4 regions of the Mixta sp. BE291 genome follow, and region 4 is predicted to be linked to each of the others. Evidence: predicted binding sites of a transcription regulator. Region 4 holds the regulator's gene; each other region holds the start of a gene.

Region 1 (3,874 bases), on a different contig from region 4:
GATTTCCGGTTTCGCAAACAGCCGCAGCTGCTGCCCGGCGCCCAATGCATTTTCCACTTCGCCATAGCTGACGTTATTGCTGCGCAGCGCCGGCAGAATAACCGCTGATGCCGCCGGGCCATACTGACGAATCGCGCCGATCGGCAGGCCTAGAAAGGCGCGCACATGCAGGGCGAACTCGGAGAGATCCTGCGAAATCAGCGTAACCATGCCGGTATCGTGCGGGCGCGGCGACACCTCGCTGAAAACCACTTCATCGCCGCAGACAAACAGCTCCACGCCAAATAAGCCAAAGCCGCCCAGCGCTTTCACGACGTCGCCAGCGATCTGTTGGGCGCGCGCTAATGCCTGCGGGCTCATCTGTTGCGGCTGCCAGGATTCACGATAATCGCCATCCTCCTGACGATGACCAATCGGCGCGCAAAAATGAATGCCGTCTGCGGCGCTGACGGTAAGCAGGGTAATTTCAAAATCAAATTTTACCACGCCTTCGATAATCACTTTTCCGGCCCCGGCGCGTCCACCCTGTTGTGCGTAGATCCACGCCTGTTCCAGCTGGGACGCCTCACGTACGAAGCTCTGACCTTTGCCGGAAGAACTCATCACCGGCTTCACGATGCAGGGAAAACCGATCTCTTCCGCTGCGGCGATAAAGGCGGGCTGCGTATCGGCGAAGCGATAGCTGGAGGTGGGCAAAGCCAGCGTTTCAGCCGCCAGACGGCGGATACCTTCACGATTCATGGTAAGACGCGCCGCCTGAGCGGTGGGCACCACGCGCTGTCCCTGTTGCTCCAGCTCAATCAGCATATCTGTGGCGATCGCTTCAATTTCCGGCACCACATAATCGGGACGCTCCTGAGCAATCAGCGCTTTCAGCGCCGCGCCATCCAGCATATTAATCACATGGCTGCGGTGGGCGACATGCATCGCTGGCGCATCGGCATAGCGATCCACGGCAATCACTTCAACGCCTAAACGCTGACATTCAATGGCCACTTCTTTGCCCAGTTCGCCTGAACCCAACAGCATCACACGCGTCGCGCCGGGACGCAGCGCCGTTCCAAGAATCGTCATAGTACCTACCTGAAAAGTGAAGAGTAAAAACGCGCGCAGTATATACGAAAACGTTTGCGCTGACAGCCGTCAGGAAAACTTGATCTCAGGATTTTGCCTGTTATACTGTATAAAAATACAGTATATACCCGAGGTGAGTCATGGCTGTTGAAACCAAATTTGTTGTGGTCAGAAAAGGTGAAGAAAAAATGACATTTGCCAGTAAAAAAGAAGCAGACGCATACGACAAAATGCTCGATATGGCGGAAGCTTTTACTGACTGGCTGGTACAAAGCGATCTGCCGCTGGAAGAAGCTCAGCTGGAAAACCTGGGCCTGTTCCTGGCGGAACAGAAAGATGCGGTACAGCATATTTTACGTACCAGCAAGCTGCCGGACGCGCAGCCCGCGGTAAAAGCATCGAAGGCCGCCGCAGCGGAAACCAGCGATGATAACGCGCCAGACGAAACGGCGAAAAAAGTTCGCGCGGTTAAAGCGGCCTGATTAACGCGCCCGCTCAACGTTGCAGCCTGGCGAATATCAGCCACACTTTCCTGATAACGATGTTAAGCAGAGCGGGATGAACAGGGTTCATCCCACCTTCTTTTGCTATTTGCTCTCGCTTACGCTTCTTGACGCCCGATGCTTCACACTATCGGCATACATCACAAAGGAGAGCTTATGAGTAACTGGCTGCAGCAAGTGCAAAAAATGTTGAGCAATACGGGCATCGGCAACGCAGGCGCAAAAGCGCAGGGCGGCAGCGAAGGGCTAAGCAAAATGCTGGCGCCGGGTGCGCTCGGCGGCCTGGCCGGTATGCTGATATCCAGTAAATCCTCGCGCAATCTGTTAAGCAAATATGGCAAAAACGCCCTGGTGATCGGCGGCAGCGCGGCGGCCGGCGTTTTGCTATGGAATAAATATAAGCAGCGCGTGCGTGAAGCGCATCAGGATGAGCCGCAGTTTGGTCAGCAGGAGACACCGGTGGATCAGCGCGCGGAACGTTTGATTACCGCGCTGGTGTTCGCGGCGAAAAGCGACGGTCATATCGATGGCGAAGAGCGCAAAGCCATCGAGCAAAACATCCATCAGGCGGGTTATGGCGAACAGGCGGAAGCGCTGATTCAACAGGCGATTGATCGTCCGCTGGATCCGCACGGGCTGGCGCAGGGCATAAAAAACGAGGAAGAGGCGTTAGAGCTTTACTTCCTGAGCTGTGCGGCTATCGATGTCGACCACTTTATGGAACGCAGCTACCTGAAAGAGCTGGGCGATGCACTGAAGATCCCGGCGGACGTGCGCGAAGATATTGAAAAAGATATTCGCGCCGAAAAAGAGAAACTCCCATCCTGACCCTCTCTGTTAAGGCCTGCCGCTGCCTGGCGGCGGGCTGGTAACCTTCACAACCTGCTTTTTGCCGCTGCCGCTTGGCAATCATGGCCTTAGCTGCCAACCTTAATGTATCTATGTCTGAAAACAGTAACCGTTATGATGCCACCGAAAGCGAAGAGAGTTCCTCATGAAATGACGCTGCATGATGATACGCGCGTCGATAATTACTACTGGCTGCGTGATGACCAGCGTGAAGATCCCGACGTGCTGGATTATCTGCGCGCTGAAAATAACTATGGCCATAAGGTGATGCTGACGCAAAAGGCGTTGCAGGATCGCCTGCTGAAAGAGATGGTCGGGCGCATTTCGCCGCAGGATTATTCGGTGCCTTATGTGAAAAACGGCTATCGCTATCAGAGCCGCTATGAGGCCGGTAACGAATACGCGACCTATTTTCGTCAGCCCGCAGAGACCACGACGCCCGATGAGTGGGAAGTGCTGCTTGATGCTAACCAGCGCGCTTCGCACAGCGAGTTCTATACCATGGGCGCGCTGGATATCAGCCCGGACAACCGCATCATGGCGCTGGCGGAAGATTTCCTGTCGCGCCGCCAGTACGGTATCCGTTTCCGTAACCTGGAGAGCGGCAACTGGTATCCGGAAGTGCTGGAAAATGTCTCATCCAGCTTTGCCTGGGTTAATGACTCAAAAACGCTCTATTACGTGCGTAAAGATAAGCAGACGCTGCTGCCTTATCAGGTGTGGCGGCATAATGTCGGCACGCCGCAGCAGGATGACGAGCTGGTCTATGAGGAGAGCGATGACACCTTCTACCTCAGCGTGCATAAAACCACCTCGGAACATTTTGTTCTGATTGCGCTGCACAGCACCACCACCACTGAAATTCATCTGCTGGATGCTGAGTATGCCGATGCGCGTCCGCGCGTGTTTGTGCCGCGGCGCAAAGGCCATGAATATACCCTTGATCATTACGATCATCGCTTCTGGCTGCGCTCAAACCGCGAAGGGAAAAACTTCGGCCTCTACCGCACCAGCTACCTGGATGAGTCGCGCTGGGAAACCATTATCGCGCCGCGTGACCATGTGGTGATGGAAGATTTCCAGCTGTTCCGTAACTGGCTGGTGGTGGAAGAGCGGCAACGCGGGCTTTCCAGCCTGCGGCAGATCTGCTGGCGTACCGGTGAGACCTTCGGTATCGCCTTTGACGATCCCGCCTATGTCACCTGGCTGGCTTATAACGCCTCGCCGGAGACCAGCAAGCTGCGCTACGGCTATTCATCCATGACTACCCCCACCACGCTGTTTGAACTGGATATGGATACCGGTGAACGGCGCGTATTAAAGCAGACGCAGATCAACGGCTTTGATTCCGCTAACTATAAGAGCGAGCATTTATGGATTAAAGCGCGCGATGGGGTGGAAGTGCCGGTTTCGCTGGTTTATCACTGCCAGCATTATCAACCGGGCAA
Region 2 (3,874 bases), on a different contig from region 4:
GGCACCTGCAACCATATTTAATCTTAATCAACGGATCAGGAGAAAATCATGGCGAGCGGCTGGGCTTCTGATGAAGCCGTAAATGACCAGATCAACAGCACCATCAACGATGGCGTAGAACGGGTGCGCCAGGCGCTGGGGCAGGGCGAAAGTGAACGCTTCTGCCAGGAGTGTGGTGAGGAAATTTCTGAGGCAAGACGTAAAGCGCTAAAAGGCGTACGTTTTTGCCTCGCCTGCCAGACAGAAATGGATAAACAACAAAAAAACCTCAGTCTGTATAATCGTCGCGGCAGTAAAGACAGCCAGCTACGCTAACCCGCTATGTGGCCAGGCGATCGCCCGGCGACGGTTATGCATGAGGTGCCATCAGCACGCTGCTGCTTTGCGCCGCCCTGATACAGTCGGCGGCGTTGGTCAGGTTACGCATCTTATTTTCTGGGCGTCAGCAGATAATCGGGATGTTTTCCCGCCAGCAGCAGCAGTAGTTCATATTCACCTGCGCTAAGCCCACCGTTTTTACCCGCTTCCGCTTCTGACTCTTTCTTTTGCCATACGCGCAGGCTGTAATCAAAGCGTTCTGCTGCTTCCGCTTGCGTCAGGCCCGCCGCCTGACGTGTGGTTTTGATGGCTGCGCCGGTGGCAGGGAGCATGGACAGGACTTTCAGAGGCATCGCAATCTCCACAACAATTTATAATAAGTTTTTTCCTAAGCATTAACACGGACCCTTCCGGTGTCAAGGCGGGTTAAATGGTTGTGGTTTTATAATGAATTGATATTACAATTTTTGGGTGATGTTCCCGATTCAGCAAAATTAAATTTTCCGCCAATGCTGAAAAAACCAGCAATCTGGCGAGGCGGCAAAATAATATGCTGTCTGCCGTTGTGCTTAATTTCAACGCAAAGCGTAATAGCTGAAAGGAATACCGCGACCGGTTTTTCTGAAAAATATTCCCGCTGCGCTTGATCAAAAGCGCCTGTTACGTTTACTGTATTTATATACAGTATTCATTGGAATTATGGGTTATGGAGTTCATCAAGCCTGCCGAGCTGGGCATTATTTTGCAGCTGCCGCTGTTTATTGAGCGGGTGGCGTGCGGCTTTCCTTCTCCGGCGCAGGATTATATTGAACAACGCCTCGATCTCAACGATCTGCTGGTGCAGCGCCCCAGCGCGACCTATTTTGTGCGGGTCAGCGGTGATTCGATGATTGAAGGCGGCATCAGCGATGGCGATATGCTGGTGGTGGATTGTTCTCTTACCCCTGAGCATGGCGATATCGTGGTGGCGGCGGTGGAAGGGGAGTTTACGGTTAAAAAGCTTCAGCTACGGCCGCAGGTGCAGCTGGTGCCGATGAATGCGGCCTGGCGTCCTATTGTGCCGAACAGCGAGGAAGGGCTGCAAATCTTTGGCGTAGTGACATTTACCATTAAAGCGGTGAAATAGGGTGCGCGCCTGGCCCGTGCTTAATTTTGCTCGCAGCCAATACCGCAGGCAAAGCGGCGAACCAGGAGCCGTCCGGCCAGGCTGGTGCGCGCCTGGCCTGCGCTTAGTTCTGCTCGGAAACCAGTATCGCAAGCGTATCCGGTTCCAGCGCCCGAAAAAGGTGCTCCTGGTCCGCCGGGTAGGAGATATAGTCGCCCACATTCAACTCTACCGGGGCGTGAGTCAGCCCCACCAGCGCCCGGCCCTGAGCGATAATAATATGCTCTACCGAACCCAACGAGTGCGGGCTGGAGAGGCGCTCGCTGCCAGGCTGCGTCATCAGCAAATAAACGTCTCGTCGCGCGCCAGGCGGGCAGGTAGCCAGCAGAATAGCTTTATAATCGGCCAGTTCGGCGGTGACGGTTGGCCCTTCGCCACGGCGAATTACCTGCATCTGATTAACCTGCGGCTCCATTAAACGCGCAAAAGGAATATCCAGCGCCACGCACAGCGCCCAAAGCGTTTCCAGACTGGGATTGCCGTTGCCCGCCTCCAACTGAGAAAGGGTCGATTTGGCAATCCCGGCGCGTCGTGCCACCTCCGCCAGGGAGAGTCCGGCTCTTTGTCGCTCTCGGATCAGGCCTTCAGCAATAATCGTAATCGGTTGGGTCACGCGCTCTTCCTGTATCGAACGATCGTTCGTCTTGTAAAACGTTCCTGAACTGTTCATTATAACGGTCATCTGTTCGTTATGGGAGAGGGGTTATGGTTCGGCGGCGTTTTTTACTCAAAAATAGTGTGCTGAAGGGGATCGTGCTGGTATGCCTGGCCGATGCGCTGGTGGGGCTTTCTTACGGCTCGCTGGCGATTGCCGACGGTTTTCCATTTTGGGTTCCGATGACACTCTCTGTACTGGTGCTGGCCGGTGCGTCAGAATTTATGTTTATCGGCATTATCGCCGGTGGCGGCAGCCCTTTTACCGCCGCGGCGGCTGGGCTGTTGGTGAATGCTCGCCATCTGCCTTTTGGCATTGCCGTTAAAGATCTGGTAGGGCGTAAATACCTGAGCTGGTTGGGCTGCCATATCATGAATGATGAAAGCGTGGTGTTTGGCATTTCTCAGCGCAAACAGGTTGAGCGCCGGGCCGCCTACTGGTTGTGCGGATTAGGCATCGCCTTCTGCTGGCCGCTGAGCGTGATGCTGGGAACCGTGGTAGGGCGCTGGATCCCGGACACCGATGCTATCGGGCTGGATGCGGTATTTCCGGCCATCTTAATCGCGCTGATTTTTCCGGCCTTGCAGCAGCGGCGGGTGCGCATTCCAGCGATAACAGGCGCGACCATTGCGCTGGTGACCTTGCCGTGGGTGCCGGTGGGCATGCCGGTGCTGCTTTCCTTATCGGGCCTGCTGGCGTGGAGGAACAGAAAATGACGTCGACAACCATGATGGTGGGCGGGATCGCCCTGCTGGCTTCCGGCACCTGGCTGATGCGCTTTATCGGTTATAAGCTGGGCAGCCGCATGGCGTTATCAGATGGTACCCGCATGCTGTTATCCGATGCGGCTATTGTGCTGCTGCTGGCGGTGGCGGCTACCGCCACGCTGTTTACCGGGCAACAGTTTGCCGGGTTCGCGCGGCTGGCGGGCGTGCTGGTAGCGCTGTTTCTTGCCTGGCGTAAAGCGCCGCTGATCGTGGTGATTATCAGCGCCGGGCTGGTAACCGCCGTAACGCGCTATTTTGGCGTTATGTAAAGCGGCGCGGCAAAGTCACAGACGCAATCCTCAGATTCCGGCGGCAGAAACGACCACTGCCGCAGGCCGGTTAATTCCGTTTGCTTAATTTGATGCCGTCATCATCTAAGCTGATGCCCGACTGATAGGCTTTATCCAGCCGACGCGCCTGATAAAAAACCGATTTCCAGTAGGGATTGTCCAGCGAAGAGCGAATCACGCCTTTGCTGGTGGAGGCATGCAGGAAATGGCGGTCGGTGTCGTAAAAGCCGACATGCATGCCGCCATTGATGCGGAAGAAAACCAAATCGCCAGGGCGCAACTGCTTTGGCTTTACATGGGTGCCCATGTGGATCAGGTCGCGCGTGGTCAGCCGTTCCACCGGTAAGTTGAAGCGATCTTTTAACGTTCGCCAGACAAACCCTGAGCAATCAACCCCAGACAGCTTCGTGCCGCCCCACTCATAAGGCGTGCCGTGCCAGGTATGCATTTGATCGTGCAGGGCGGCAATCACCGGAATCAAATCTGCCTGATCGCCAGGCAGGCTGCTGGCATCGACCGGCTCCTGCGCCATTGCTGTTTTTTTACCGGATGATGACGAACAACCCACAAGGGTAATAAAAGAGATAAGCAATAACGTTTGGGCCAGTGTGCGATTCATTTTAGATTAGCGCGCTATATAAAGGGGGAAGGTTCTGAATATTCTGTTTTATAACGGAAA
Region 3 (3,874 bases), on a different contig from region 4:
TTTACCGGTGTTATGGCTGGTGCCCTCCGTGGATGGACAGCTGTTGCTGATTGTGCTGGCGGGCGTGCTGTTCTTTGCTTTCCGCCAGGTGCAGTATGCGCATGCCACCATGTTTATTACGCTGCTGGTGCTGCTGTGCTTTAATTTGCTGGGCGAAGGCTTTGATGTCGCCGTGCCGCGCATTGTTGATACACTGTTGGGCTGCGGCATCGCCTGGCTGGCGGTGAGTTTTATCTGGCCCGACTGGCGTTTCCGGCGTCTGCCTGCGGTCGCGGAAAAAACCTTAACAGCTAACTGCCGCTATCTGGATGCGATCCTGGAACAATATCATCAGGGGAAAGATAACCGGCTGGCCTATCGTATTGCGCGCCGTGATGCGCATAACGGTGATGCTGAACTGGCGTCTGTGGTTTCCAATCTGTCAACCGAGCTGCGCCCCGATCCACGGCTGCGCGAAGCGGCATTTCGTCTGCTTTGCCTGAATCACTCTTTTTTGAGCTATATCTCAGCGTTAGGCGCGCATCGAGAGCAAATCACACAGCCGGCGTTACTGACGTTATTAGATGATGCCGTCTGCTATGTTGATGATGTTTTACAGGTAAGTGTGGTTGACGAACAGCAAGCGCAGCAGATGATGAGTGAGCTTGCTGCCCGCATTGGACATTTTGACAGCGAGGCGGATTCACAGGCGCAGTTAGTGTTACAGCAAATCGGTTTATTGATTGCGCTGCTGCCTGAACTTGCCCGCCTGAAAAAGCAGCTGGCCTCGCTTTCCGTCGCTTAGTTTTGCCGTCCTTTTTCCGGGTGAACGTTGCAGTTAAACCAGTCACGCAGCTCTTGTTTGATCTCTGCAGGCAACGCCGCCTGATGATGCCCTGAAATGGCGCCCTGCAGCGCCATTAAGCAATTCAGCCCAAGGTGCTGGTTACGCATTCGCAAGCGCAGCCAGCAGTTTTTGGCCCCTGCCTCGCGCAATGCGCAGACGCTATTGATGCCGATCTCACGCAGCAACATTTCCATGCGAATCCCCAAATTAGGCAGATCTTTAAGCCGCACATTATTTTGACGAGCATTTTTTTGCCGCTGCGCCAGGGCCAGCGCGGATTTAGAGAGCGAGAGCAAGAGCGGCGGATTATTCCATAAAGCGTCATCGATGCGGTAATAACGTAATTCCACGGCGATGCCGCGTTTATCTATCACCAGCGGCGGCAGTGACTGGGTACGTAAATAACGTTTCAGGGTTGCGCTGGCGCGTAGATAAAGTTCGCCGTCGGTAATTAACGCAAACACCACTTTCTCAACTGCCAGACTGTAGCCGCCAAACTGCGAGCGCACCGTGATATTCCCTAATGCAGCCAGCTGCTGTTTTGATTGAATTATTCTTTGGTGAGAATCCATATGCTGCTCCTTTTCCTTAAGAAACGTAAACTAACTCACTGTTTTTCATCAGCTAAAACATAGGCAATTCTTATTAATGGTTCAATTAATAAATCTGCTTGCATGCATTTGCATATAAAAAGTGCGAGACGTTTTCAAAAAATGAGGTTGATCTTAAGCGGCCAGCGCATTACTGTATATCCATACAGTAACCACATGAGCTGATAATCATGCGCACCCATTTACTGAAGTCTTCTTTTGCTCGTTCTGCTTTGCCAGGCCCTTCTCGCGCTGCCGTATCGCCGGTTTTAACCACCGGCTGGGTGAGTGAGCTAAGCTATAGCGAAGCGCAGCCAGGATTAACGCAGCTGTTACTCCTGCCGCTGTTACAGCAGTTGGGTACGCAATCACGCTGGCAGCTCTGGCTGACGCCACCGCAAAGAATCAGTCGCCACTGGCTTAAGGCTTCCGGCCTGCCGCTGCATAAAATGATGCAGGTTCCTTATCATCAGACGTTCAGTACGGTCGAAGCGATGGTCAAAGCGTTGCAGACGGGAAATTACAGCGTGGTATTAGGCTGGTTTGCTGACGATATTAGTGAAAAAGATCGGCGTCGGCTCGAAGAAGCCGCCTCTGCAGGTCAGGCGCTTGGGCTGATAATGCGACCACAATCTGGCGCATCCTGCCCCAGCGGACAAAAAAACCGGCTGAAAATTCACTCAACTTTGTATCATTAAGTAAATATAAGATAAATCTCAGCTAAAAATCCCTGTTTTCCTCTGATAACCCGCTGATTCTACTCTCGCGCGGCTAAACCTCGCTTTTGCCGCGTCAAATGCGCCTGTTTCTGCCGTTAAAATGGGCGAAATTTGTTAAAAATTGTGTACGAAAAGCTGTTTTTTTATGAACCTCTTCCACATCTGACTTGTAAGTTTCTCGCCACGTTGTAGACTTTATCTCGCCAGGGTGCTCAATAACCTCCGTTTTCCGGTAGAGTAATAATCGAGCAAAAGGACCCGGCGAAGGATTACAACCAAGAGCTTATTTTAAGCTCCTTGCCTATTTGGATGATAACGAGGCGCAAAAAATGAAAAAGACAGCTATCGCAATTGCAGTGGCACTGGCTGGCTTCGCTACCGTAGCGCAGGCCGCACCGAAAGATGACACCTGGTACACCGGTGCCAAACTGGGCTGGTCTCAGTATCACGATACTGGTTACTACGGTAACAACTACGTGAACAACGATGGCCCGACCCACGAAAGCCAGCTGGGCGCTGGTGCATTCGTAGGTTATCAGGCTAACCCATACCTGGGCTTCGAGCTGGGTTATGACTGGCTTGGTCGTATGCCTAACAAAGGCGACGCAGTTAATGGCGCATTTAAAGCACAGGGCATCCAGCTGGCAGCGAAACTGAGCTACCCGATCATGGATGACCTGGACGTGTATACCCGTCTGGGTGGTATGGTATGGCGCGCTGACTCTTCTCAGCACGTAGTGGGTACCAACGTCAGCCGTAGCGACCACGACACCGGCGTTTCTCCGCTGGCTGCTGTGGGTGTTGAATACGCACTGGACAAAAACTGGGCAACTCGCCTGGACTACCAGTGGGTTAACAACATCGGTGACGCAGGTACCGTTGGTACACGTCCTGACAACGGCATGCTGAGCGTAGGCGTTTCTTACCGTTTCGGTCAGGATGATGCAGCCGCTCCGGTTGTAGCACCGGCTCCGGCTCCGGCCCCGGTTGTTGAAACCAAGCACTTCACGCTGAAATCAGACGTGCTGTTCACCTTCAACAAAGCGACCCTGAAAGGCGAAGGCCAGCAGGCGCTGGATCAGCTGTACTCTCAGCTGAGCTCAATGGATCCGAAAGATGGTTCCGTTGTTGTTCTGGGCTACACTGACCGTATCGGTTCAGAGCAGTACAACCAGAAGCTGTCTGAAAAACGCGCTCAGTCCGTGGTTGAATACCTGGTATCTAAAGGTATCCCGGCTGACAAGATCTCTGCACGTGGCATGGGTGAATCTAACCCGGTTACCGGCAACACCTGTGACAGCGTGAAAGGCCGTAACGCCCTGATCGACTGCCTGGGTCCGGACCGTCGCGTAGAAATCGAAGTTAAAGGTCTGAAAGACGTTGTTACTCAGCCGCAGGCTTAAGTAATACGTTAAAAAAAACCCCGCTCCGGCGGGGTTTTTTATTGGCTGATTGACAGGGACAATCACCTGATTTACTGATGTATGAGGATAACAACCTGACTTACTGATGCCCAGGGACAACAACCTGCTTTATGGCGACAGCGGCCCTGATTACGGGCTTATCTGTCAGCTGGCATCATCCTTGCCTAAAATAGCCTGCAAATCCTGACGCAGCGTCGACATCTGACTGGCATATTTCTCTTTGCGCTCGGCATCCTCAATTAACTGTACGATGGTATCCGATAACGTACTGTTGCGACGCGTAGCCAGCCCCGCCAGCCTTTGCCATACCAGATA
Region 4 (3,874 bases):
GAGTCACGCCATTCCGGCACCTGCTTGTTAAGGTAATTTACCAGCGGCAGTGGCTCGCCAAAGTTTACGTAGCCCTGACCCAGATTGCGCAGCTTGCTCAAACCACGCAGCATTTGCAGAAAGCTCTCTTTCTCTTTCGCCGCGCCGCGTAGCTCTTTCGCGTAAGTGCCCACTTCCATGACATGTTCATAGCCGATATAAACCGGCACCACGGTAATAGGACGGTTACCGCCGCGCAGCATCGCCTGAATCGTCATCGACAGCGTACCGGTTTTCGGATCGAGCAGACGACCGGTGCGTGAGCGCCCGCCCTCAACAAAATACTCAACCGAATAACCGCGGCTGAACAGCTCACCCAGATATTCGCGGAATACCGTAGAGTAGAGTTTGTTGCCTTTAAAGGTACGGCGAATAAAGAATGCGCCGAGGCGACGGAAAATCGGCCCGGCCGGCCAGAAGTTAAGGTTGATGCCCGCAGCGATATGCGGCGGCACCAGACCCTGATGATAAAGCACGTAAGAGAGCAGCAGATAATCCATATGGCTGCGGTGGCAGGGCACATAAACCAGCCCGTGACCATCCAGCGCCAGCTGACGAATGCGTTCGCCGCCGCTGACATTAATGCCCTGATAGATTTTGCTCCATGTCCAGCCAATCACGCGGTCGGTCAGGCGGATCATTTCGTAGGAAAAGTCTGCGGCGACCTCTTCCATCAGCTCAATGGCATTCTGCTGCGCTTTTTCCTGCGAGATTTTCTTGCTGCGCGCTTCGTCTTCTACCGCTTTCGCAATGGCTTTCGACTGCAGCAGCTTATTAAACAGATCGTGGCGCACCGGCAAACGCGGACCAACAGCGGCCAGGCGTTGACGGGCGAAGTGAATCCGCGCCACACGCGCCAGTTTCTGCGCAATGGTTTTATCGGTGCCGTGTTCGGTAGCCATACGACGCAGGGAGACCATCGGCGAGAAGCGGACAAAGCTATCGCGACCCAGCCACAGCACGGCAAAAAATTTCTGTATACCGTTCAGCTCACGCAGGTGAGGGGTTTGTTCGCCCTGTACCTCGCGTCCCGGCGCGCGGCCAAACATCACCGAAACCGGCACCATCTGCACATCTAACTCGGGGTTGTTGCGGTGCAAATCGAGGTAATCGTGAAACAGCTTCACCGATTCCTGATTCGGCACAAAATAGGGGAACACGCGCGGACCGTCATGAATAAAGACGTGACGCGGCAGCAGAGCGCCATCTATCTCCAGCGGCTCAAGCGGATCGGGCAGATCGTGCAAGCGACACTGGGTGCGCAGCGCAAGGAGATCGGCCTTTGAATCATAAGGCAATACATACATAATGGGGCGCGACGTATCGAGTCCCAGTTCTGCTACCGGATCGCCCGGAATTGCCTTACTCTTAACCAAAAATGTAAGTGGTAAATTCAGTAACTTATAATAAAGTTTACGCCAACCTGACATAGACAACATGAAGCCTCTTGTTAGCAAAGCGCCGCAAGCATACCAGAAAGCGCATTGAAGATCTGTGGTGTTGCATTTAGTGCTGCACCCTGACATTGACGTTAAACATTGCAAAGGGTTCCCTGAAGATGGCAAATAACGTAACGGGCCTGATCCGCATCATTAAAGCGGCCGGATACTCCTGGAAAGGCCTGCGGGCGGCCTGGCAACATGAAGCGGCGTTTCGCCAGGAAGCGGTTCTGGCGCTGGTGGCGATCGCGATCGCCTGCTGGCTTGATGTCGATGCCATCACGCGTGTGTTACTGATAGGCTCGGTATTTCTCATTATTATTGTCGAGATCCTTAACAGCGCTATCGAAGCGGTGGTTGACCGTATCGGCAGCGAGTTTCATCCGCTGGCGGGACGGGCCAAAGATATGGGATCCGCCGCGGTGTTGCTCAGCATCATACTGGCGCTTTTTGTGTGGGTAACCCTGCTATGGTCATATTTACGATAGCCTTTCCAGAATAGATAAAGAGTTGTTTTTTACACAGCATTTGGTTTCCATTCCACCAATACCTGTATATACTCACAGCGACTGTATAAACAACCAGGGGGCGGGATGAAAACCTTAACGGCTCGGCAGCAGCAGGTTTATGACCTGATTCGCGATCACATTAATCAGACAGGTATGCCGCCAACGCGTGCGGAAATCGCCGCCCAGTTAGGCTTTCGCTCCCCTAACGCCGCAGAGGAACATCTGAAAGCGCTGGCACGTAAAGGCGTGATTGAGATGGTGTCCGGTGCTTCACGCGGGATTCGCCTGATGGCGGAAGAAGAAAACGGCCTGCCGTTGATTGGCCGCGTCGCCGCCGGTGAGCCGCTGCTGGCGCAGGAACATATTGAAAGCCGCTTCCAGGTTGATCCTAATCTGTTCAAGCCTCACGCAGACTTCCTGCTGCGCGTCAGCGGCATGTCGATGAAAGATATCGGTATTGTGGATGGCGACCTGCTGGCGGTGCATAAAACGCAGGATGTGCGTAACGGCCAGGTAGTCGTAGCGCGCATTGATGACGAAGTGACCGTTAAGCGCCTGAAGCGTCAGGGCAATACCGTGCAGCTGCTGCCGGAAAACCATGATTTCCAGCCGATTGTGGTCGATCTGCAACAGCAGACGCTGACAATCGAAGGTCTGGCCGTTGGCGTTATTCGTAACGGCGACTGGCTGTAATGACTTCGTGGCGGCCTGCTGGCCGTCACGTATTTCCCCTGCTATTTTTCTTCCGGCGATAACCGCTGTGGCCTGTCGCCATATTCTTGCTGCGGATTGCCATGCACTTCTTCTCTGCGACTGATAAAAATCTCTGGCGGCTGGCGCTGCCCATGATCCTCTCAAACATTACCGTGCCGCTGCTGGGCCTGGTGGACACTGCCGTTATTGGTCACCTGGACAGCCCCGTCTATCTGGGCGGCGTCGCGGTAGGCGCCACCGCGACCAGCTTTCTGTTTATGCTGCTGCTTTTCCTGCGTATGAGCACTACCGGGCTCACCGCGCAGGCGTTTGGCGCAGGCGATAAGCAGGCGCTGGCGCGCGCGCTGGTACAACCCTTATGCATCGCCCTGGTTGCCGGTATCGCCTTTATCCTGTTGCGTGAGCCGCTTAGCGCTCTGGCCGCGCAGGCGGTGGGCGGCAGCCCGGCAGTGCTGGAACAGGCGCAGCGCTTTATCCACATCCGCTGGCTTAGCGCCCCCGCGACGCTGGCTAATTTGGTGATACTCGGTTGGCTGCTGGGCGTGCAGTATGCGCGTGCTCCGTTCATCTTGTTGATCGTCGGTAATCTGGTCAATATCCTGCTCGACCTGTGGTTTGTTATCGGCCTTGGCTGGGGCGTGGCGGGCGCAGCGGCGGCAACCGCCATTGCTGAAACCGTTTCGCTGCTGGTCGGGCTGGGGCTGGTATGGCATGTGTTACGCCTGCGTCAGATAACCTTTACGCATCTAAAACAGGGTCTGAAGGGCAATATGCGCCGGTTACTGCGCTTGAACCGCGACATTATGCTGCGTTCGCTGCTGCTACAGCTCTGCTTCGCCTCTGTCACGATTTTAGGCGCGCGCATGGGCAGCGAGATCGTAGCGGTAAATGCGGTGCTGCTGATGTTCCTGACTTTTACCGCTTATGCGCTGGATGGCTTTGCCTATGCGGTTGAGGCGGTTTCCGGCGAGGCCTTTGGCGTCGGCGATGAGGCGAAGCTGCGCCGGGTCTGGTTTGCCGCCTGTCGGCAGGCGGGACTGGTCGCGCTGCTGTTCGCCGTAGGCTATGGGCTTTGGGGCAGGGATGTCGTTACGCTGCTGACTTCCTTGCCGCAGCTACAGGCGCTGGCGGATCGCTATCTGCCGTGGCAGATGCTGTTACCTGTGGTCGGCG

What was found. The regulator LexA, encoded in region 4, represses DNA repair genes until DNA is damaged. The targets are predictions, from matches to a motif close to TNCTGTATGTACATACAGNA.
Region 1: J2X14_RS05555 (YebG family protein) is a predicted target of LexA. The motif match lies at 1,178-1,197, and genes of this name have one in related genera.
Region 2: umuD (translesion error-prone DNA polymerase V autoproteolytic subunit) is a predicted target of LexA. The motif match lies at 986-1,005, and genes of this name have one in related genera.
Region 3: sulA (SOS-induced cell division inhibitor SulA) is a predicted target of LexA. The motif match lies at 1,569-1,588, and genes of this name have one in related genera.

The regions. Positions count from the first base shown of each region.
Region 1 covers NZ_JAVDXN010000002.1:85,909-89,782, reverse strand. The annotation lists gene purT (formate-dependent phosphoribosylglycinamide formyltransferase) at 1-1,074, opposite strand, end outside; gene J2X14_RS05555 (YebG family protein) at 1,215-1,556, shown strand; gene J2X14_RS05550 (tellurite resistance TerB family protein) at 1,734-2,405, shown strand; gene J2X14_RS05545 (prolyl oligopeptidase family serine peptidase) at 2,541-3,874, shown strand, end outside.
Region 2 covers NZ_JAVDXN010000001.1:445,388-449,261, forward strand. The annotation lists gene J2X14_RS02050 (DksA/TraR family C4-type zinc finger protein) at 49-315, shown strand; gene J2X14_RS02055 (helix-turn-helix domain-containing protein) at 429-671, opposite strand; gene umuD (translesion error-prone DNA polymerase V autoproteolytic subunit) at 1,025-1,444, shown strand; gene J2X14_RS02065 (helix-turn-helix domain-containing protein) at 1,548-2,096, opposite strand; gene J2X14_RS02070 (AzlC family ABC transporter permease) at 2,189-2,854, shown strand; gene J2X14_RS02075 (AzlD domain-containing protein) at 2,851-3,174, shown strand; gene J2X14_RS02080 (C40 family peptidase) at 3,245-3,814, opposite strand.
Region 3 covers NZ_JAVDXN010000001.1:269,086-272,959, reverse strand. The annotation lists gene yccS (YccS family putative transporter) at 1-784, shown strand, start outside; gene J2X14_RS01155 (TfoX/Sxy family DNA transformation protein) at 781-1,398, opposite strand; gene sulA (SOS-induced cell division inhibitor SulA) at 1,608-2,114, shown strand; gene ompA (porin OmpA) at 2,465-3,538, shown strand; gene matP (macrodomain Ter protein MatP) at 3,704-3,874, opposite strand, start outside.
Region 4 covers NZ_JAVDXN010000008.1:118,680-122,553, reverse strand. The annotation lists gene plsB (glycerol-3-phosphate 1-O-acyltransferase PlsB) at 1-1,469, opposite strand, end outside; gene J2X14_RS17500 (diacylglycerol kinase) at 1,598-1,966, shown strand; gene lexA (transcriptional repressor LexA) at 2,072-2,680, shown strand; gene dinF (MATE family efflux transporter DinF) at 2,782-3,874, shown strand, end outside.